2 regions of the Lysobacter soyae genome follow, and region 2 is predicted to be linked to the other one. Evidence: riboswitches for the same ligand, from Rfam matches in the RefSeq annotation. Region 2 holds a riboswitch; the other holds the start of a gene.
What was found. A riboswitch is a leader RNA that binds a small molecule or an ion and turns the genes downstream of it on or off. The one in region 2 is predicted to bind cobalamin.
Positions count from the first base shown of each region.

Region 1: it holds a riboswitch for cobalamin, as region 2 does, so the genes downstream of both, H8L67_RS01280 (ribonucleoside-diphosphate reductase subunit alpha) here and H8L67_RS08630 (TonB-dependent receptor domain-containing protein) in region 2, are expected to answer to the same signal.

Region 1 covers NZ_CP080544.1:260,313-271,326, reverse strand. Annotated here, with positions in the region: gene H8L67_RS01305 (glutathione S-transferase family protein) at 1-405, shown strand, start outside; gene H8L67_RS01300 (AmpG family muropeptide MFS transporter) at 412-1,710, opposite strand; gene H8L67_RS01295 (exodeoxyribonuclease III) at 1,707-2,519, opposite strand; gene pyrE (orotate phosphoribosyltransferase) at 2,604-3,266, shown strand; gene H8L67_RS01285 (hypothetical protein) at 3,282-3,932, shown strand; cobalamin riboswitch at 3,974-4,177, shown strand; gene H8L67_RS01280 (ribonucleoside-diphosphate reductase subunit alpha) at 4,344-6,746, shown strand; gene H8L67_RS01275 (ribonucleotide-diphosphate reductase subunit beta) at 6,743-7,756, shown strand; gene H8L67_RS10365 (phosphomannomutase/phosphoglucomutase) at 7,802-10,144, opposite strand; gene dut (dUTP diphosphatase) at 10,157-10,618, opposite strand; partial or broken gene coaBC (bifunctional phosphopantothenoylcysteine decarboxylase/phosphopantothenate--cysteine ligase CoaBC) at 10,615-11,014, opposite strand, start outside.
Region 2 covers NZ_CP080544.1:1,771,781-1,782,794, reverse strand. Annotated here, with positions in the region: gene H8L67_RS08640 (EAL domain-containing protein) at 1-1,476, shown strand, start outside; gene H8L67_RS08635 (2OG-Fe(II) oxygenase) at 1,484-2,386, opposite strand; cobalamin riboswitch at 2,426-2,634, shown strand; gene H8L67_RS08630 (TonB-dependent receptor domain-containing protein) at 2,746-4,608, shown strand; gene H8L67_RS08625 (ABC-F family ATP-binding cassette domain-containing protein) at 4,673-6,535, shown strand; gene H8L67_RS08620 (SIMPL domain-containing protein) at 6,532-7,263, opposite strand; gene H8L67_RS08615 (FmdB family zinc ribbon protein) at 7,394-7,657, shown strand; gene H8L67_RS08610 (GGDEF domain-containing protein) at 7,659-8,828, opposite strand; gene aspS (aspartate--tRNA ligase) at 8,959-10,725, shown strand; gene H8L67_RS08600 (GNAT family N-acetyltransferase) at 10,732-11,014, shown strand, end outside.

The DNA.
Region 1 (11,014 bases), 620 kb from region 2:
CTGATTCCCGCGAACGCAAACGATGCGTTGCGCGCGCGCATGCTGACTGAAGTCTTCGACGACTACATTGCACATCCGATGCAACGCGTTGTGGCGGAATCTCTCCGCCCGAGTGATCAGCAAGACCCGCGTCGTGCGGAAGAAGCGCGGCAAGAACTGGAGAGGACCTATCGCTGGCTGTCAAAACGCGTCGGCGGATATTTCGCCACAGGCGATGCGATGACCATTGCGGATTGCGCGGCTGCGCCCGCCCTGTTCTATGCGGACTGGGTGCATCCCATTCCAGAGGGCGCGCTCAAGGCCTATCGCGCGCGTTTGCTTGCACATCCATCGGTGGCACGCGTTGTCGATGAGGCGCGCCCTTATCGGCCATTCTTCCCACTCGGCGCGCCCGACCGCGACTAAGCCGCGTCAGGCGCCCGTGTCTGCCACGCGCGCGCGCAATTGCGGTGTCAGATACACCCATAACATGGCGGCCGGAATCAGCGCCATCACGGTAATGACAAAGTACATGCCGTAGCCCGTGCTCATGACGATGCCGCCGGCAAAGAAGCCCAGCACCTTGCCCGGCAAGTTCACCAACGAACTCAGCAGCGCGTATTGGGTGGCGGTGTGTTCTTTGTTCACCAGCGCGGACAGGAACGCGACGGTCGGCGGACCCAGCATGCCCAAGGTCAGGTTTTCAGCCGAGATCACCAGCGTGAGCACCATCAGATCACCCTTGTGCACGATCAGAAACAGGTAGAGCAGATTGCATGCGCCGCAAATGATCGTCATCGCACCGAGCGATTTCCATGCGCCCCAACGCGCCACCATGGCGCCGCCGAAGAACACGCCGAGGATGCCGACCCACACCCCCCACAACTTGGTGATGGAACCGATCTCGGTTTTGCTGAAGCCCATCTCACGATAGAACGGGCTCATGATGCCGCCGATCGTGGCCTGTTCGGGAATCTTGAACAGCAGGATGAAGGCCAAGATCGTTAACGCGAGTGCCCAGCCATAGCGGCGGAAGAAATCGGCAAACGGGTCGACGATGGCCAGTCGCATCGCCTCGCCCCAGGCTTTCGGCAGTGCGCGATGGGCTTCGGGTTCCTTTGCCAACACGGTGGCGATGATCGGCGCCACCATCAATGCCGCCATCACGTAGTACACGATCGGCCAGGAAATATGGTCCGCCATGATCAGCGCGAACGCGCCCGCCATGATCAGGCCGATGCGATAGCCCAACGAATAGGTGGCAACCAACGCGCCCTGTTCTTCCACCGGCGCGATTTCGATGCGATAGGCGTCGACGGCAATATCCTGGGTAGCGCCAAAGAAGGCCACGGCCAAGGTCGCCCAGATGAAAGCGCCCAAGTGCGACGGGGTAATGAGCCCCATGAAAATCAAGCCCACGACCACGCCGAACTGCGCACACAGCAACCAGCCACGGCGGCGCCCGAGTTTCGAGAAGGCCGGCAATCCGGTGTGATCCAGCAGCGGCGCCCAAAGGAACTTGAAGGCATACAGCATGCCGGCACTGGCAATCATGGTGATTTCTTTCAAGACGATGTTGTTGTCTTTCAGCCACATCGCCAACGTACCTGCTACCAGCAAGAACGGCAGCCCGGAAGAAAATCCGAAGAAGAACATCGTCCAGGCTTTGGGGCCGGTGAACGATTTCCACACCGAGGTCTTGCGCTTCTTTTCCGGTGCGGTTTGATTCATGCGTTGTCGTTCCAGTCGAGTTCTACGAGATAAGGGGCGTGGTCCGAGAAATACGGCTCACGAAAATGCTGTGCGCTTTTCACGTGCTGTGCGAGCTTGGGTGTGAGCAATTGGTAATCGATGCGCCAGCCCACGTCTTTGCCACGCGAGCCGCCGCGTTGGCTCCACCAGCTGTATTCGATGTCGTCCGGGCGCGCGACGCGAAAACTGTCATGCCAACCGTCGGTGGGCTGCGTACTGCCATCGCCGTATGCATCGGCGATCAATCCGTTCAACCAAGCGCGCTCATGCGGCAGGCAACCGGTGTTTTTTTGATTGCTCTTCCAATTTTTGATATCGCGCTCGGAACGCACGATGTTCCAATCACCGCACAAAACGTACTCGCGTCCACTCGTGCGCCAGGCCTCGAGCTTGGGCGCGAGCCACTGCATGACGTCTTCCTTCAGCCCTTGGCGCAATTCACCGGAGGTGCCGGACGGGATGTAAAACGACACAACGCTCAAGTTGCCGAATTGCGCTTCGATATACCGCCCTTCTTCATCGAAATCCGGCCGATCGAGGCTGGTGAGAATTCGGTCCGGCGCGCGCCGTGAATAAATGGCGACGCCGCTATAACCCTTCTTCACCGTCGAATCGCGGAAATGGACGTGATAGCCCTCGGGATTGAACAATTCGCCGGTCAGTTGATGCGCCTGTGCTTTGGTTTCCTGCACCGCCATGACATCGATGTCCTGTGTCCGGAACCAGTCGAAAAAGCCTTTGCTGGCTGCGGACCGCAGACCGTTGGCGTTGAAACTCAAGATGCGCATGGAGCGTCCAAGGAACTATCGAATTCGATGATAGCAAGCAAATTCCGTATCATTGATGCGTCTAATGAACGGTGGACACAACGCATGAATCCGGCACTTCCGGCAACCCGACGTCGCTTTCTCGAACTGGCGATGCGCATGGACGCATTGCGATTCGGCGCGTTCACTTTGAAATCGGGTCGCAGCAGTCCCTACTTCTTCAACGCCGGGCAATTCAACACGGGCGCCTCGTTGCTGGCGCTGGCTGAATGTTATGCGGATGCGTTGGCCGAAAACGGTGTGGCATTCGACATGCTGTTCGGGCCTGCTTACAAGGGGATTCCTCTGTCCACGTCGCTCGCGTGCGAACTTGCAAGGCGCGGCCGCGATTTGGACGTGGCGTTCAACCGGAAAGAGGCGAAGACGCACGGCGAAGGCGGCACCTTGATGGGCGCATCCGTCGCGGGCAAACGCGTCTTGATCGTCGATGACGTCATTACCGCGGGCACGGCGATCCGTGAGGCCATCAGCCATATCGAGACGGCGGGCGGCACGGTCGCAGGGGTGGTTATTGCCTTGGACCGCCAGGAGATTCTCGATCCCGCGCAGCCGATTTCAGCCGTCGATTCGGTACGCAACAGCACCGGTGTGCCTGTGGTCGCCGTGGCGACCCTCGCCGACTTGCTCGCCTTTGCGGCTGACGATGCCACCCTTCAACTACACCACGACGCATTGCTGGCGTATCGTTCAAGCTATGGCAGCAATTGATCGGGGGATCCAGTCATGAAATTTCAAAACGCTATAGCAATATCCGTTCTGTGTTTAAGCGCGACCGCCGCGGTGGGTGCACAAGAGCGCAAGGTGACCTGTTGGCAAGAGGGCGGCCGCCAGGTGTGCGGCGATGCCATGCCGGCAAGTGCGGCAAACAGCGCACGAAAGGTCTATAACGCCCAAGGCGTCATGACTGATTCGCAAGGCCGTGTGTTGTCGCCGGCCGAACGTGCGGCAGCGGATGCAGCCAACGCCGCCCGCACCCGCAGCGATGAAGAGAAGGCTCGCGAGGCCCGCGAGCAGATGGCTTTGGCCGAGTCCTACCCGAGCGAGCAGGATTTGAATCGCGCTTATCAATTGCGGCTGGATATTTCCAAAGGCAGCGTGATGGCCGCAACAGCGTCGCTCTCGACCCAGCGCAAAGCCTTGATCGCGGTTTTGCAGCAAGCGGCCGAGGCCGAAATGAGCGGCAAGCCGGTGAGCAAGGCGCAAGCGGATGCGGTGACCAGCCAACGCAATGTCTTGATCAGCACGATGAATAGTCTCAACCAGATGCGCGCCGAGAAAGACAAGATCGACACCGATTACCAAGCCGCTGTCGTGCGTTACCGCAAGGCCAAACTGGTGCCGTTGGACGGCCCGGTGATTCCCTTGTCGAAATAAAGAAAACCGCCACATCTTGTGTTGCCTAATTCCTACACCCCCTGTATCTTGGGGGTGTCGGTTCCGTGGCCACCCCACGGATGAAAAGGGAAGCCGGTTTGAATCCGGCGCTGCCCCGCAGCGGTACTTGGAAACGAAATCGCAGATTGCACTGGTGTTGTGACGCCGGGAAGCAGCGAAAGTAGGTCGTCCTGATACGGACGGTGTCCATAAGCCCGAAGACCTGCCGACAGCCGCGCGAAGCACAACGCGTGGTGCCGGCCGCAAGGTCTCCGGGGGGAGATGGCTGGTGCAGCAGAACGCGCCGCCGGCGTCTTGGGTTCTGCGACACCATCCGTCCATCCTGAATCTTGCTTGCCGTCTGTTGTCTGCGAGGGCCGACAACGCGTGCATCAATCAGGAGTGGATTGCATGACACAGACCAACGAAAACGCCGTACTTGAACCGGTTTCACCACCCGATCCCGCTTTCGATCTGACGCCGCCCCCGACGGCCTCAGGCATGCGGGTGCGCAAGCGTAACGGCCACGCCGAACTGGTCGATCTCAACAAGATTGTGCGCGCCATCGCGCGTGCGGCGGATGGCTTGCATGCAGTTGAACCCATGCGCGTGGCGACGCGCACCATTTCCGGTTTGTATGACGGCGCGACGACGCGCGAGTTGGACGAACTCTCGATCCGCACCGCGGCCCTGCTGACGGGTGAAGAGCCGGAGTACGGCAAGCTTGCTGCGCGCCTGCTCGCCGAGGTGATCGAGAAGGAAGTCACCGGCCAAGAGATTCACGCGTTTTCGCAATCGGTGATGCGCGGGCACGAAACCGGTCTGATCAACGATCGTTTGCTGGAGTTCGTGCAAACCAATGCGCGCAAATTGAATGCGGCGATTGATCCGGCCTGCAATTTGCATTTCGAGTATTTCGGTTTGCGTACGCTGTACGACCGTTACTTGCTGCGTCATCCGCATTTGCGGTTGGTGATTGAGACACCGCAACAATTCTTCATGCGCATTGCGTGCGCATTGAGCGAAGACGCCGGCGAAGCCATTGCGCTGTACAACACGATGGCGAACCTGGAATACATTCCGAGCTCACCCACGCTCTTCAACAGCGGTACCTGCCACGAGCAATTGTCGAGCTGTTTCTTGCTCGATTCGCCGGAAGATACCTTGGAGGCGATCTACGCGAAATACGGCGACATCGCCCAGCTCTCCAAATTCAGCGGCGGCATCGGCGTCTCGTTCTCGCGTGTTCGCGCCAGCGGTTCCTTGATCCGGTCCACCAACGGCCATTCCAACGGCGTGGTGCCGTTCTTGAAAACCCTCGATGCCTCGGTTGCCGCAGTGAATCAAGGCGGCAAGCGCAAAGGTGCGGCCTGCGTGTATCTGGAACCTTGGCATGCCGATATCGAATCTTTCTTGGAGTTGCGCGACAACACCGGTGATGAAGCACGTCGTACGCACAACCTGAATCTGGCGAACTGGATTCCGGACCTCTTCATGCGGCGCGTCGAAGAAGATGCCATTTGGTCGTTGTTTGACCCGCGCGTGACCCCCGAGTTGGTGGACTTGTTCGGTCAGGACTTCGAGCACGCGTACACGCAGGCGGAAGCGCAAAACAAGTTCGCAAAACAAATGCCGGCGCGTGAGCTCTACGCGCGCATGATGCGGACCCTGGCGCAAACCGGCAATGGCTGGATGACCTTCAAAGATCATTGCAACCGCAAGAGCAATCAGACGGCCAAGCCCGGCAACGTGATTCATCTGTCCAACTTGTGCACGGAGATTCTCGAGGTCACCTCTTCCGATGAAACCGCGGTCTGCAATTTGGGCTCGATCAATCTGTCCCGCCATTTCGACGCCCATGGCGATTTCGATTTCGACAAGCTCGGCGAAACGGTGCAACAAGCTGTGCGGCAACTGGATCGCGTCATCGATTTGAATTTCTACCCGATCGAATCCGCACGTCGCGGCAACTTGCGCTGGCGGCCGGTCGGGCTCGGCATGATGGGTTTGCAGGATGTGTTCTTCAAGCTGCGCCTGCCCTTTGATTCGGACGCGGCGCGCGCCCTTTCCCTACGTATCGCCGAAACCATTTATTTCCATGCGTTGGATACTTCCTGCGAGTTGGCCATCGAACGCGGTGCGCATCCGAATTTCAACGAGACGCGCGCCGCCTACGGTGAATTGCAATTCGACAGTTGGGGTGTGGTGCCTGCCGACAGTGAACGCTGGCAAGCCTTGCGGGCAAGGATTCAAGCGAATGGCTTGCGCAATTCCTTGCTGATTGCGATTGCCCCGACCGCGACCATCGCCTCCATTGCCGGCTGCTACGAGTGCGTCGAACCGCAAACCAGCAATTTGTTCAAGCGCGAAACTTTGTCCGGCGACTTCCTGCAGGTGAACCGCTACTTGGTGGATGAGCTCAAGAAACTGGGGCTTTGGACCGCTGAAATGCGTGAATCGATCAAACATGCGGAAGGCTCGATTCAAGGGATCGCGTCGATTCCGCAGGTGTTGCGAGACGTGTACCGGACGACTTGGGAAGTGCCGATGCGCGGCTTGATCGACATGGCCGCCGACCGCGGTGCATTCATTGATCAGTCGGCCTCACTCAATTTGTTTATGGAAAATCCGAACATCGGCGCGATGTCGTCGATGTACATGTATGCCTGGAAGCGCGGCGTCAAAACGACCTACTACCTGCGTTCGCGTCCGGCGACCCGCATCGCCAAAACCACCTTGGCCGGCACTGTCTCCGATCAAGCGGCGCTCGCCTGTTCGCTTGAAAATCCTGAAACCTGTGAGGCCTGCCAATGACTGCTGGAAAACACCTGCTCGATCCGGGTTTCGAGCTCACCCTCCGTCCGATGCGCTACCCGAAGTTCTACGAGATGTATCGCAGCGCCATCCGCAACACCTGGACGGTGGAGGAAGTGGATTTCTCCTTGGACGTGAAAGATCTGGCGCACAAATTCGGCGAGGCCGAGCGGCACCTGATAGAACGTTTGGTGGCATTTTTCGCCACCGGCGATTCCATCGTCGCCAACAACCTGGTGCTGAATCTTTACCAGCACATCAACGCACCGGAAGCGCGGATGTACTTGTCACGGCAGTTGTATGAAGAAGCCCTGCACGTGCAGTTCTATCTGACCTTGCTCGACACCTATCTGCCCGATCCTGCGGCACGTGCCAAAGCGTTCGCCGCTGTCGAGACGATTCCGTCCATTCGCAAGAAAGCGGACTTCTGTTTCAAGTGGATCAACAGCCTGCAAGATTTGCAGCGCATCGAGACACGTGAGCAGCGCCAGACATTCTTGCTCAATCTGGTGTGCTTTGCCGCCTGTATCGAAGGGCTGTTCTTCTTCGGTGCGTTTGCCTATGTGTATTACCTGCGCTCACGCGGACTCTTGCATGGGCTGGCCTCGGGCACCAACTGGGTGTTTCGTGATGAGAGTGCGCACATGGCGTTCGCGTTTGAAGTGATCGACACCGTACGTGCCGAAGAACCCGGCCTGTTCGATGCGGATTTGCAGGCGCGCGTGGTCGAGATGCTGAAGGAAGCCGTCGACTGCGAGTACGCCTTTGCGGAAGACACCTTGTCAGGCGGCGTGGCCGGCTTGTCGTTGCGGGATATGCGCGCCTACCTCGAGTACTGCGCCGACCAGCGTTTGCAGCAACTCGGTATGCCGAAACACTTCCATGCGCACAATCCCTTCCCGTTCATGGATCTGCAGGACGTGCAGGAGCTCACCAACTTCTTCGAGCGGCGCGTGTCGGCGTATCAGGTGGGGGTTAGCGGCGAGGTGGCGTTCGACCAGGCGTTCTGATCCACGTTTCAAGCACGCGCCCCGTGTCGGGGCGCGTGCGTTGTCTTAGAACGTCAGCGTCAATGCCGGATCAATTTCAAGCAACTTGGCGCGGAAAATGCCTTTGATTTCTTCGAGGCGTTCTTCGCTCTTGGCTTCAAAACGCAACACCAGAATCGGCGTGGTATTGGATGCACGCACCAAGCCCCAACCATCGACCCAGTCCGCGCGCAGGCCGTCCAACGTGGTCAGCTTTGCGCCATCGAAATCATTGAACTGGGCGAAGCGCGCGACAAAGGCATGCGGGTCTTCGACCGGCACTTTGATTTCCGGCGTGGAAATGCCTTCGGGAATTTCCGCGAACACTTCGTCTGCACTCTCGGTACGTCGGGCCAGAATTTCGAGCAGGCGCGCCGCGGCGTAGATGCCGTCGTCAAATCCGTACCAACGCTCTTGGAAGAAGAAGTGGCCGCTCATTTCACCGGCGAGCTCGGCTTCCTCTTCCTTCATTTTGGCTTTGATCAACGAATGCCCTGTCTTCCACATCATCGGGCTGCCGCCACGCCCCATGACGAAGGAACCGATCGCGCCGGTGCACTTCACGTCGTGGACGATCACTGCGCCCGGGTTGCGGCTGAGGACATCGTCAGCGAACAGCATCAACAAGCGATCCGGGAAGATGTTGTGCCCGGCGCGCGTGATCACACCCAAGCGATCACCGTCGCCGTCGAAGGCCACACCGAGATCCGCATCGCGTCGGGCGACCATGTCCACAAGGTCTTCGAGATTGTGCGGTTCGCTCGGGTCGGGATGATGGTTCGGGAAATGACCGTCAATCTCGCAGTACAGACGTTCGACGGTGGCACCGATGGCCTCCAACACAGCCGGCCCGACTTCGCCGGCAACACCATTGCCGGCATCGACGACAATGCGCAAAGGCCGTTCAAGCTGAATATCTGAAGCGATACGTTCGATGTAGGCTGGGTTGATGTCACGCGACTCGAGCGTGCCTTCCTGACCCGCTTGATGCAGTCGTTCTTCGCTGATGCGCGTGTACAAATCGGTGATGGCCTCCCCCGAGAGGGTGGTGCCGCCGACAACGATTTTGAAGCCGTTGTAATCCGGCGGATTATGGCTGCCGGTGACTGCCACGCAAGTTCCGGTACGCAGTTCGTATGCGCCGAAATACACCACCGGCGTCGGCGCCATGCCGATGTCGATGACGTTGCGGCCGGCCGCACGCAGACCCGCCGTGAGACCTTCCACCATGTCCGGGCCCGACAAGCGGCCATCACGTCCGACCACGATGTCTTTCAAGCCTTTTTCATGCATCAAGCTGCCGATGGCCTGCCCGATCTTGTGCGCCACCTCTTTGGACAATGTGTCGCCGACCACACCGCGAATGTCGTAAGCGCGGAAGATGCTCTTGTCGACGCCCGAAGCGGCACGTACAGCAGCGATCTCACGCAGTGATTGTTCGCGTGCGGCGCGCGCGGCCTGATTGGCTTGCAAACGTTGGTCAACCAAATCGGAAACGGTCACCGTGCTGCCGTCTGCAGTTTTCACAGCACCGGAGTCTTCTTCGGGCACCTCGGCTGCGCGCGCCTCGGCCGCTGCCTTTCGGCGTTTTGCTTGGGCCATCAGCAAGGCGATTCCGCCGAGCAATCCGAGCAAACCAAGAATCAACGACGGCCACGTACCGAGCCCGAGCACGCCCGGCGCAACCTCACCGGCCACGCCCAATACTTTCAGATGCGTCCCTTCGACGTCGGTGCTTTCTCCACTGGCTTTGTCGGCGATGCTCGCATCACCGGCACTCGCCAATGTCGAACGACCCTGAAGCAGCGCGACGTAGCTGCCATCGGTTTGCGTGCCAGTGACGACCGCCAAGGCCGGCGCTGCAGGTACATGCGCCAGTGCCACGTCGCCGTTGCTCAACGGCACACCCACGGCGAGCACCGTGGCGCTGCCGACTTTGACGAAGGACAAATCGGTTTTCTTGCTGTTGATGACGGATTCGGCCAGAGCGGTACGGCCGTACCCGCTCGCCGGCAAACCGGCGTACAAGGGTTCGAGATCGGGCGATAGCACTTCCGCGGCACTGGCCTCAGGCCACGCGCTTGCGAAGGCGCGTGAAGCCGCGGCACGATCTCCGGCCGCCAATGCGGATTCCACGGCGGGCGCATGCGCCGCTTTCTCTGCCGCGGTCACAGCTTTCTTCAGCACCGGGCGTAAGGCCGTCACCACCCCGTTGCGCAGATTGCCGACATTGCCCAAGCGGTCGCCTTGCTGCTTTTGACTGATGCCTTGCCAAAGCAGAAAGCCGCCGAGTCCGAGCAGCAACACGCCCAGCACCGTTTTTGCCGAATCACCGCCGGCTTTGCCCATGTTCAATTTCAAGTTCGCCATGAATAGTCCTTGTCAGCGCACGCCCGTGTGGCCGAAGCCACCTTCCCCGCGTCCGCTCGCGTCAAATGTCTCCACCACGTCCAGTGTCACACGGACGATCGGAAGTACCACCAATTGGGCGATACGATCGCCCGGTTCTATCGTAAAAGCCTCGCTGCCGCGATTCCAGATGCTGATCATCAGCGGGCCTTGGTAATCCGCATCGATGAGACCAGTGCCGTTGCCGAGAACGATGCCGTGTTTGTGACCGAGACCGGATCGCGGCAGGATGACTGCGCACAAGCCGGGGTCTTCGACATAAATGCTCAAACCCGACGGCAGCAGCTCGGTTTGACCCGGCTGCAAGGTGATCGACGAAGGCACGGCCGCACGCAAGTCCAAGGCCGCGCTCGCAGACGTCGCGTATTCCGGCAAAGGCCACTCGCTGCCGAAACGGGAATCCAGGATTTTGACTTGAAGGCGATGCGGACTCATTTCGGAAAAATTTCCTGGATATGTTGGACAAGACGGCGGGCGATGGCATGTTTGCTGTTGGGACCCAAGGTGACCTCACCGTCGGCCCAAACCAATTGCAAGGTGTTCCGGTCTGACTCGAAACCGCTGCCCGCCACGCCGACGCGGTTGGCGCAAATCATGTCGAGATGTTTGCGTTCGAGTTTGCCGCGCGCATATTGAACGACATCTTGCGTTTCGGCGGCAAAGCCGACCACGACGCGCGGTCGCAACGTATGCACGGCGACCTCGGCCAAAATATCGCGCGTGCGCGTCAGTTCAATCGTCAGGCCGGTGGTGTCGGGTTGTTTCTTGATTTTGTTTTCAGCCACGTGCGCGGGCGTGAAGTCGGCCACTGCGGCCGCACCGATATAGACA
Region 2 (11,014 bases):
CCGAGATTGGCCTTCGCACTGATGGCCATTGCCATGCTGCTCATTTGCAAGCTGGCCTCCATGGGTATTCCCAATCCGGTGGATACCGTTGCCGTGGCCAATCTCGCCTCCATCGCGTTCGAGGCGCTCATCCTGCAGATCGGCTTGCTTTTTGTTTTTGTGTTCAACCGGGACGTGGTGCTGCAGTCGCGGAAATTATCAGAACAGGCGCATGTGGACCCGGTGTCGCGATTGCCGAATTTGGTGGCATTTCGCGACATCGCCAAAGCGATGCAAAAAAGCGGGCGGCCCCTGGAATTGGGCTATATGTTCATCGATAGCAGCGAAGAATGGACGGCCGGATTCGGGATGGATCTGCAGGCGCGCGTGCAACGCGAAATCGCCCAGCAATTGTCCAATTTCTGCGACCCCTTCGTGGCGGGTACCGGCCAGTTCGTGTTGATGCCGCGTGCCGACGGTTTGACCGAGCGTTCATGGCTGCGGGTTATTCGTCGGGTTGAATCCCTGACGGTCGATATTGATGGGCAGCTGGTGCGTCTTTCGCCTTACCTCGGCGTGGCCGCCGTCAAAGACGACACCGAGTTGGCGTTGAACAGTGCGTTGCTTGTCGCCTCGCAATTGGCATTCGATGCGCGGCGACGTTACGAGGTGCGACCGCTGTACGACAGCCAAGGTGATCGCCTCGCCGGCGAAGCGCGCACCCGGTTGCATTCTGTGGGCGAGGCGCTGGCCAACATTCGTTCGCGGCGGATTGAACTGTGGTTCCAGGAGATCGTGCCGTCGGGTGTCCGCGCCCATGATGGCCGCCGATACGGTGAAATTCTTTGCCGCTTGCGCAGCGCAGACGGCGAGCTGATGCAACCCTCGTCCTTCATCGAACCGCTGGAAGCAGCGGGTCGCGGCGCCGAATTGGATTTGAGCGTCTGGCGCACCTTGGTGTCCGTACTCGGCGAGCATCACGACGTCGCGTCCCGGTTGCGGCTGTCAGTGAACTTGGGCGGTGCGAGTTTGGCTTCGGCCTCGTTCCTGCGCGATTTCGAGCGCGTGTTGGATGCCTTGCCGGTGTCGGCGGATTCCATTTGTTTGGAAATCACGGAAACCGCGGCCATTTCCGGACATGATGAAGCGCGGGCCGTGCTCGAGCGCGTGCGTGCGCGCGGCTGCCGGATCGCCATTGATGACTTCGGCAGCGGTGTCCAGAATTTCAGCCGGCTGCGTGATTTGCCGGTGGATGTGCTGAAACTGGACGGCAGTTACGTGCGCAATGTGGTGGCCAATCCGAAGGACCAAGCTTTGGTGCGCGCGGCCGTGCAACTGGCGCAGGCCTTCAACGCCGAAACCGTGGCCGAATACGTCGAAAGCGAAGAAGCGGCGCAATGCTTGCGGGAAATCGGTGTCGATTGGTTCCAAGGCCACTTGTTCGCCGAAGCGCGGCCCTTGTCCGAGGTGATTGAGGAGTTGCGGCGCTATCGTTGAGCGCCGCTTACTCCGAAGCGACGTAAGGTCGATCCCGGATCCACATCGTCGCAATCCACTTTTCTCCGGCGCGCACCGGCGCACCGCCATGGAATGACATGCCGTCGCAGCGGCCGTCTTTGTCGGTGTAGGCGAAGTAGGACGCGTGCCCGGTTTGCGGTGAGATCGACAAATCCCCGTAAGGGAAAATGGTTTCGCCGCCGGCGTCGACATCGTTTAGGTAGATCACGAGCGACGCGACCCGTTGACCATGTTTCAAGTGGCGACGTTCGCCCAACGAACCGAGCGCGAAGTAGTCATAGTGCGGGGCATATTCCGCGCCGACACCGTAACGCATCACTTGCAGGCCTTCGCCGTGGTCGGACGGAATGCCGGTGAGCTGCGAAATGCGTTCATCGAGCTTTGCGATCAAAGGCGACTCACCGCGCGAATGCATGACCAGTTCACTGGTGCGCCGGTCATCCACCAAATCACTGCCATCGATCGGGCTGACCACCATCGCCCGTGAAATCCGGTAGCGCGAGTACTCGATGAGTTCTTTGCATTCCTCGGCGGTCATGACATTGGCGAGACCGATGACATACGGGCGTTCGCTGCGGCAAACCACTTTGATGTCGCCGTGGTCGCTTGGAATGGCGTTTTGGGTCTCGGCAAGTTTGATGCGCGCGCTCGGCTCGAAGCCCTCGATCCACGTCGCTGTTTGGTTGGCGGCCTCGGCTTGCAGATCATCATCGAGCAGCGATTCGAGATCGTCGGGCGGGCAATCGAAAGCGATCACGCAGGCGCGTTCGGCATCTTCTTCGACGTATTGGTGCTCGATAAGGAGTGCGCGCACTTCCTCGCGGCTGAAGCCCTCGTTACGGCGATCGAACAGCCATTGGGCAAGCGCTTTATTGATTGGATTGGCCATGCGCGCCATTTTAGCGGAGCCGCGTGTGGCAATTGCGCTAAACTGTGCCCCGCCTCAGGTGACCGCGCATGCGGTTGAAACGGGAATCCGGTACGCGCAAGCCATTCCGGAGCTGCCCCCGCAACGGTAGGCGAGCAGGGTTTTCCCCGCAGACGGACACGGCCACTGTGCGCAGGCATGGGAAGGCGTCCGAAATGCGCGATTCGATGCTCGCAAGCCCGGAGACCGGCCAGGGGATAACCGGACATGCGGTGGGCATGCAGGCGGTGGCCGTGCCTTTTCCGACGTCCCTTGCTTGCACCTCCATGTCTTCTTTCAACAAACATTGCGCCTGCTGCGCAATGCATGGAGTTGTCCTGATGAAGTTGTCTGTTTCCCGCCTGTCCGTTTTGAGTTTGGCCGTTGCCGCCGCTTGCGCCAGCACCCAGGTGCGTGCACAAACCGCAGAGACCGAAAAATTCGATGCGGTGACCGTGACCGGTACGCGTGTTGAATCGGAAAGCCCGGTCGCGTCCACCACACTGATCACCCGCGAAGAGATCGCCCGTTTGAACCCGGTGTCGCTGCAGGAACTCCTGCGCGGTCGTGCCGGCGTCAATATCTATAACCAAGGCGGTGCGGGCAAACTGTCCGGCCTTTCCATGCGCGGGATGGGCACCAGCCACTACGTCTTCATGATTGACGGCGTCAAAGTCGGCAATGTCACGTCGGGTCTGCCGATGATTCACGACATTCCGGTGTCGCAAATCGAGCGCATCGAGATCGTGCGCGGTCCGATGTCGAGCTTGTACGGCTCCGAAGCGATGTCGGGCGTCATCCAGATTTTCACCCGCCGCGCCGAAGACGGCTTTTCGCCAACGGTGAGTGTGGGCTTAGGCACCCAAGACTCGCAACGTTTGCATGCCGGTTTCTCCGGAAAACAAGGCAAAGCTTGGTATGCCTTGAACGGCTCCTATTCGCATACCGGCGGCTTCAATGCCTGTCATGGCGACCCGCTGACCTTCCAAGGTTGCGGCACGATCGAGCCCGACACCGACGGCTACAAGAACGGCGCCATCGCGCTGAGCGGCGGCTACGCGTTCAATGATGCTTGGCGCGCCGAAGCGAATTTGATGTCGGTGGATGCCGAGAACTTTTACGACGGTTGGTTCAACCACAGTCGTGTGCAACAGCAGACCGCCGGTGCGAAGGTACGCTTTTCGCCCAGCGAGAAGTTTGCATTGACCGCATCGGTCGGGCGCAATCGCGATCGTGCACGCAATTTCCACGACACCGTGTTCATGAACGACGTCAACACCCAGCGTGATCAGGCGGCTTTGCAGGCGGACATCGCCTTGGCAGGCACCTTGAGCATTGGCTACGACTGGTCGCGTGACAGCGTCGAGTCTTCGACCAAGTTCACGACCTTGTCGCGTTTTTCGCGTGCCGTTTTCGGTCAATGGATGGGTGACTTCGGCCGCAATCACGTCCAGCTCGGTTTGCGCCACGAAAACAACAGCCAGTACGGCAGCATCAACACCGGCAATGCCGGCTGGGGTTTTGACATCTCGGACGCGTTGCGCATTCGTGCCAACTACGGCACGGCGTTCCGCGCACCCAGCTTCAACGATCTGTACTACCCGGGTTCGAGCAATCCGGACTTGAAGCCGGAACGATCCAAGAGCATGGAGCTCGGTGTCGAAGGTCGTCATGGCTGGGGCCACTGGACGTTGAGTGCCTACGAAAACCGTCTGCGCGATTTGATCGTGTTTGATCCCACCAAGACTTCTGTGGCGAGCCCGTGGGGCCAGCCTGACAACGTGCAGATCGCCAAGATCCGCGGTGTCGAAGCCGAAGTGGGCACGCAGCTCGCCGGCTGGGATGTGAACGGTTCGCTGACCTGGTTGGATCCGCGCAACCGCACGCCGGGCGCGCAATACGGGAACTTGCTGAACCGTCGCTCGCGCCTGACCGGTCGCGTCGATGTCGACAAGACCTTTGGCCAGTTCCGCGTCGGCGCTTCGATCAACGGTGCCAATGCGCGCTATGACGATCCGAACAATCGCGTTCGCCTCGCCGGCTACGCCACCGGCGACCTGCGTTTGGCTTGGCTGCCGACCTCGGACATGACTGTGCAGTTCACCGCCACCAACGTGCTCGACAAGCGCTACGAAACCAGCGCTTGGTACAACCAGGCCGGCCGCGCCTGGATGTTGGACTTCACCTGGGCACCGAAGCAGTAAACCCAGTGACAAAAAAGGAGGGCAGGATGACTGCCCTCCGTTCTTTCCGCGATAAAATAGCGGGATGATCTCCTTCCGAAATTTTTCGCTGCGTCGCGGCGAGCGCCTCCTTTTGTCCGACGTGGACCTGGCCATGCATGCGGGCTATCGCGTCGGCGTCGTCGGGCGCAATGGCGCCGGCAAGTCTTCGCTGTTTGCGGCGTTGCTCGGTGAAGTGGAGCCGGATAAGGGAGATCTGGACGTACCCGGCAAGGCTCGGGTCGCCAGCGTGGCGCAGGAAACCCCGCATCTGCCCGACCCGGCGCTGGACTTTGTGTTGTCGGGTGATGCCGCCGTGCATGCCGCGGTCAAAGCCGAGCGAGATGCCATGCTCGCCGAAGATTGGGAGGCAGTGGCTGAAGCCCACCATTTGCTCGCAGAATTGAACGCCTATGACGGCGAGGCGAGGGCGGCGAAGTTGATGCACGGTCTGGGTTTCCCCCAGTCCACGCACGAGACACCCGTTTCAGATTTCTCCGGCGGTTGGCGTGTGCGCCTGAACGTCGCGCGCGCCCTGATGACGCCGAGCGATTTGCTGCTGCTGGACGAACCCACCAACCACTTGGACATCGATGCCGTGGTGTGGCTGGAAGATTGGTTGAAGCGTTATGACGGCACGCTGTTGGTGATCTCGCACGACCGCGAGTTTCTCGACAACGTCACCACGCACATCCTGCATTTGCATGACGGCAAAGCCAAACTCTATGCCGGAAATTACACCGCGTTTGAACGCCAACGCGCCGAACATTTGCGCCAGCAACAGATTGCCTTCGAAAAAGAACAGGCCGAACGCGCGCATTTGCAAAGCTTCATCGATCGCTTTAAAGCGCAGGCGAGCAAGGCAAGACAGGCGCAGAGCCGCATGAAGCGCTTGGCCAAACTCTCCGGCACGGAAGCAGTGCGCGCCGAACGCGGCGTCCATATCAATCTGCCCGAGCCCTTGAAGCTGCCGAATTCGCTGTTGCGCTTGCGCCATGTGGATTGCGGTTACGGCGAGGACGCGCGCATCCTTCGCGACGTCAATTTCGGCCTCGAGGCCGGCGATCGGATCGGTCTGCTCGGGATCAACGGGGCGGGTAAATCGACTTTGGTGAAAACCCTGGTGGGTGAGCTCGCGCCGATGAGCGGCGAGCGAACGGCGCATCCGGATTTGCGCATCGGCTACTTCGCACAGCACACCGTTGAATCATTGATCGAAGGGTTCTCGCCGATCGATCATTTGAAGGAAATCGCACCGAATGCGTCGGTGCAGGACTTCCGCAACTTTCTCGGCGGCTGGCAATTCCCGGGCGATCGCGCCTTCGAAGTGATCGACAACTTCTCCGGCGGTGAAAAGGCGCGCTTGGCCTTGGCATTGATTGCTTGGACCAAACCCAACCTGCTGCTGCTTGACGAGCCGACCAACCACTTGGATTTGGAAATGCGCGAGGCGTTGGCAGAAGCGCTCAGCATTTTTGAGGGGGCGATCGTGATGGTCTCGCATGATCGACACTTGATCGGCTTGGTGAGCGATACCTATTGGCGCGTGCACGACGGTGTGGTCGAACATTTCGATGGCGACCTCGATGACTATGCGGCCTGGCTGCGTAGCAAACCGACATCGGATTCCGGTGCGAAAACACCGGTAGCCGCGCCGGCTGCACCCGCGCCCGCGCCTGCACCCGCGCCGAAGAAATCAGGCAAACAGAATCCGTACAAGCTGAAAGAAGCCGAGCAACGCGTGGCGGAACTCGAAGATCAGCTCGTGCAGTTGGATGCGCAGCTCGCTCTGCCGGAAACCTACGCCAATGCCGGCGAGCTTGCGCGCTTGTCGGAAGCGCAAGCGCGTTTGCGCGAGCAATTGGAAACGGCCGAAGCCGTGCTGTTGTCGTTATACGATCAGGCTTAGTGCTTCAGGAAATAGTCGACGGTCGTCACCACACGGATCTTCTTGACGTGGGGACTGCCGGCATCGCGATTTTCAATCGAGACCACACCTTGATTCGCCGAACGGATGCCGCTCACAGATGAGCCGGAATCCTTCGCGAATTGCTCGGCGGATTTGCGTGCGTTGGCCGTCGCCTCGGCGATGAGCTTCGGCTTCACCGAATTCAATTGCGTGAAGTCAAACTGCGGGCCTGAGGGTGCCGCATCCTGCCCGCCGTTGCCGCCGAGCACCACGCCCTGCGCCAAGAGGTCGCCGGTGCGTCGCAAGGCTTCCATGGCCTTCTGCACCTTGCTTGTGCGCAAAGTCACCGTGGTCGAATAGCGATACTGCTCCGGCGAACGATTGTCGCCGTAGGCATACGCCCAGCGATCTTCCAAAGACGCCGGCGCAACCGAGATTTCGTCATCGCCGAAACCCGCCTGTTTGAAGAAATTGCGGATGGTTTGCGTGCGCGTTTCAAGTTCGCGCTGCAAAACGCCGAGATCGTTGCCGGAGACGGTATGGGCCAGCGGCCACACGACCAAGTCGGCATCGACGATTTTCTCTGCAGAGCCTTTGACGGTCACAAAGCGATCGCCGCTGCGGAAGTCCTTCAGGCCGTGGCCCACCAAAAATCCGCCGCCGATCATGCCAAGGGCCAAGACCAACGCGGAAATCAGGCCGGTATTTTTCACGTGGACGTCGTTCATGGGCATCAAAGTTCCGGAACACGGCTACCAACATAACGAGCCGGCAGCGACCCGACCGTGAACACGCAGCCTTGAACTGACGCCGCTTCGCCCCCAAACTTTGCAGCGACCCACGTTTCACGGAATGCCCATGCCCATTTATGCCTTCATTTGCACGTCATGCGGACACACTTTCGACAAGCTGCAGAAACTGTCCGACGCCGATCCGGAGACTTGTCCGTCTTGCGGTCAGGCGACGGTCAAGCGGCAGGTGACAGCGCCGAGTTTCCGTTTGGCGGGCGGCGGCTGGTATGAAACCGACTTCAAGAAAGACGGCGACAAGAAGCGCAATCTGGTGGGTGACGCGTCGAGCCCCGCGCCTGCACCGGCACCTGCGGCCAAAAAAGACGATTGAGTCAGTCGGCGTGGCCGCCGGGCGACGCGACGATCCGGTCCTTGCCCTGAGATTTGGCGTCGAGCAGGGCCATGTCGGCGCGATGCAACAAGCCGCGCATGCTTTCGTCGGTGCGGGCACAGGCCACGCCGATGCTGGTGGATACCCGCACGCCGTCCACGTCAATGCGGCGAACGCGCGCCAGCACTTCGTCGGCAATTTCCATCGCCTCGGCCATCGAGTGCCCGAACATCATCAGCGCGAACTCTTCACCGCCGACACGTCCCGAAATGATGTGTCGGGCTTGCAGCGTGGTATCCGCCTCGCGGATGTGGCCGCCGATGGCGCGAATACACATGGCCGCCTCACTCAACACCCGATCACCGAAGGCATGGCCGTAGCGGTCGTTGATTTGCTTGAAGTCATCCAGATCGATGAAGCAGGCGCAGACCGGTGTCTTGGCGCCTTCGGAAAAACGCATGCTGCGGCTCGCCAATTCCATGAAGCGGCGCCGCGTCAACATGCCGGTCAGTGAATCGGTGAACGCCGATTCGCGCATGTTGATGTTGGACAGATAGGTCTCACGGCGCAGGCGATTGCAGGCCCGATACACGATCGTCGCCACCGCACAGATCGGAATCAGATAGCAAATCAGCGACAGCCAAGTGGCCGGCGACGCGCCGGAAAACGTCATGAAAACAAGGGGCGCGGTGATCGAGATCGTCAGCGTGGCCACGAAGGTGCCGGTACGGACCACGAGTGGCGCAATGGTCAGTTGCCAGATCATCATCTGCAAAATCACTGACGGGGTCAGGGCCGGGTATTCGTAGCAGATGACGCCGAGCAGGACGTAGACCCCCAGCATGAAAGCCAGACAGGCGCGTCCGAAATTAGTGATGCGTCGCGATCGGATCATCGCGCCCCACGCCACCAATGTGAAAACGATGGCAGTCAGCACGGCGGGGTGCATCAGAACTTGCCACATTCTCGGACGGAAGTTGTCGTTCAAGGCCAGCAGCGCCAAGGTGGCGAGCGCCCCGAACGGGCCGAGCAAAATCAAAGGCAGGCGGGCGAAGCGGTAATTCGTGCGGTAGTACTCCCGTTGCAGGCCGTCGGGCAGGGCCGGTGGAAAGGCGCGATCCAGCAGCCTCGCCAATTCAACCCGCATCCCGTGGAAAACCCCTTGCAACAAGCCCAACCCCAGCAGAAAAGCCCCCGATAACGAAGGATAGCCAAATTTGGGTCAGGCCGCCGGCTCGCGCTAAAATACGGGGTTCGCTGCCCCCAGGGGCAGTGCCCTGCCTATTCGGAGTTGTCTTTGCATGCGTAGCCATTTTTGCGGTCTTGTTGACGAATCGATGATCGGTCAACAAGTGGTCCTGTGCGGTTGGGCGGATGTCGCCCGCGACTTGGGCGGCGTGTGTTTCATCGATCTGCGCGACCACGAGGGCATCGTGCAAGTCGTCGCCGAACCGGCCGCCACCGAGGGCAATGCCGAGGTTGTCGCCGCCGCCGCCGCGGTGGGCTACGAAGACTGTCTGCGCATCACAGGCACCGTCCGTGCGCGTCATGCGGTCAACGATAAAATCAAGACCGGTCGCATTGAAGTGGTCGCGGAAAAAATCGAAGTGATGAACAAGGCAGAACCCCTGCCATTCCATCATCACGAAAATCCGGGTGAAGAAACCCGTTTGAAATATCGCTACCTCGATTTGCGCAGTCCCGAGATGCAACGCAAGATGCGCACGCGCATTCGTTTGGTGTCGGCATTGCGCCACTGGTTGGACGCGCGCGGTTTCCAGGACATCGAAACCCCGATCCTCACCAAGGCCACCCCGGAAGGCGCGCGTGACTTCCTCGTGCCCGCCCGCATGCATGCCGGCGAGTTCTATGCCTTGCCGCAGTCGCCGCAGCTCTTCAAGCAATTGCTGATGATGTCGGGCTTTGACCGTTACTACCAAATCGCACGCTGCTTCCGCGATGAAGCCTTGCGCGCCGATCGCCAGTTGGAATTCACCCAGCTCGACATGGAGTTCGCTTGGGTGGAGGAACGCGATATTCAAGATGCCGTCGAAGGCATGATTCGCGAGGTTTTCAAAGAAGTGCTGGATGTCGAACTCGCCCAGCCGTTCCCGCGCATGACCTACGCGGAGGCCATGCGTCGATTCGGTTCCGACAAGCCCGATCTGCGGATTGATTTGGAATTCACCGATGTGGCGGAGGCCGTCAAGACTTCCGAATTTAAGGTGTTCACCGATTGGGCGAACCATGAAGACGGACGCGTCGTGGCCTTGCGTGCACCGGGTGGCGCCGCCTTCTCGCGCAAACAGATTGACGAGTACGGCGCTTACGCTGCCAAGTTCGGTGCCAAAGGTCTGGCCTACATCAAGCTCGGTGACAACGGCGAAGTCAGTTCGCCGATTGCCAAGTTCTTCAGTGAAGACGCCTTCAAACAGTTGATTGAACTCGTCGGTGCGCGCAACGGCGATCTGGTGTTTTTCGGTGCCGGCAACTACAAGACGGTGTGCGATTTCATGGGCGCCCTGCGCTTGAAACTCGGCCAGGATTTGGGTCGTGTGGCCTCGGAATGGAAACCCCTGTGGGTGACCGATTTCCCGATGTTCGAATGGGATGAGGACGAGCAGCGTTACGTCGCCTTGCACCATCCCTTCACCGCGCCGGCGGTGGACGACATTGCCGACCTGCGCGCAAACGCGCGTACCGCTGTCAGCCGTGGTTACGACATGGTCTTGAACGGCAATGAAATCGGCGGTGGCTCGATACGTATCCATCGCAGCGATATGCAAAGCGCGGTGTTCGAATTGCTCGGTATCGGTGCGGAAGAGGCGCAGGCCAAATTCGGCTTCCTGCTTGACGCATTGAAATACGGCGCACCGCCGCACGGTGGCATTGCGTTCGGCATTGATCGTATCGCCGCATTGATGGCGGGTTCCGACTCGATCCGTGACGTGATTGCCTTCCCGAAGACCACGGGTGCGCAATGTTTGCTCACCGACGCGCCGTCGCCGATCGCCGATGCGCAGTTGGCTGAGGTCCATATCCAAGTGCGTCCGGTCAGCAAGGACTGAGGGTTGATGAGCGCCGCATTCAACATCCGTCGGGCCGCGTCCGCCGATGCGGCGACGCTCACGCAGTTGTCCAAGGACACGTTTGTCGAGACCTTCGGGCACCTGTATTCGCCGGAGGATCTTTCCAACTACCTGACGCATACCTATACCGAAAAGGGCTACCTCGACGGCTTCAACGAGTTGGGCTACGCGGCGTGGCTGTTGGAAGATGCACACGGTGCGCCGGTGGGTTTTGCCTATGCCGGCCCGGCCGATATCCCGCATGCCGAGGTGCAGCCGGGCGACATGC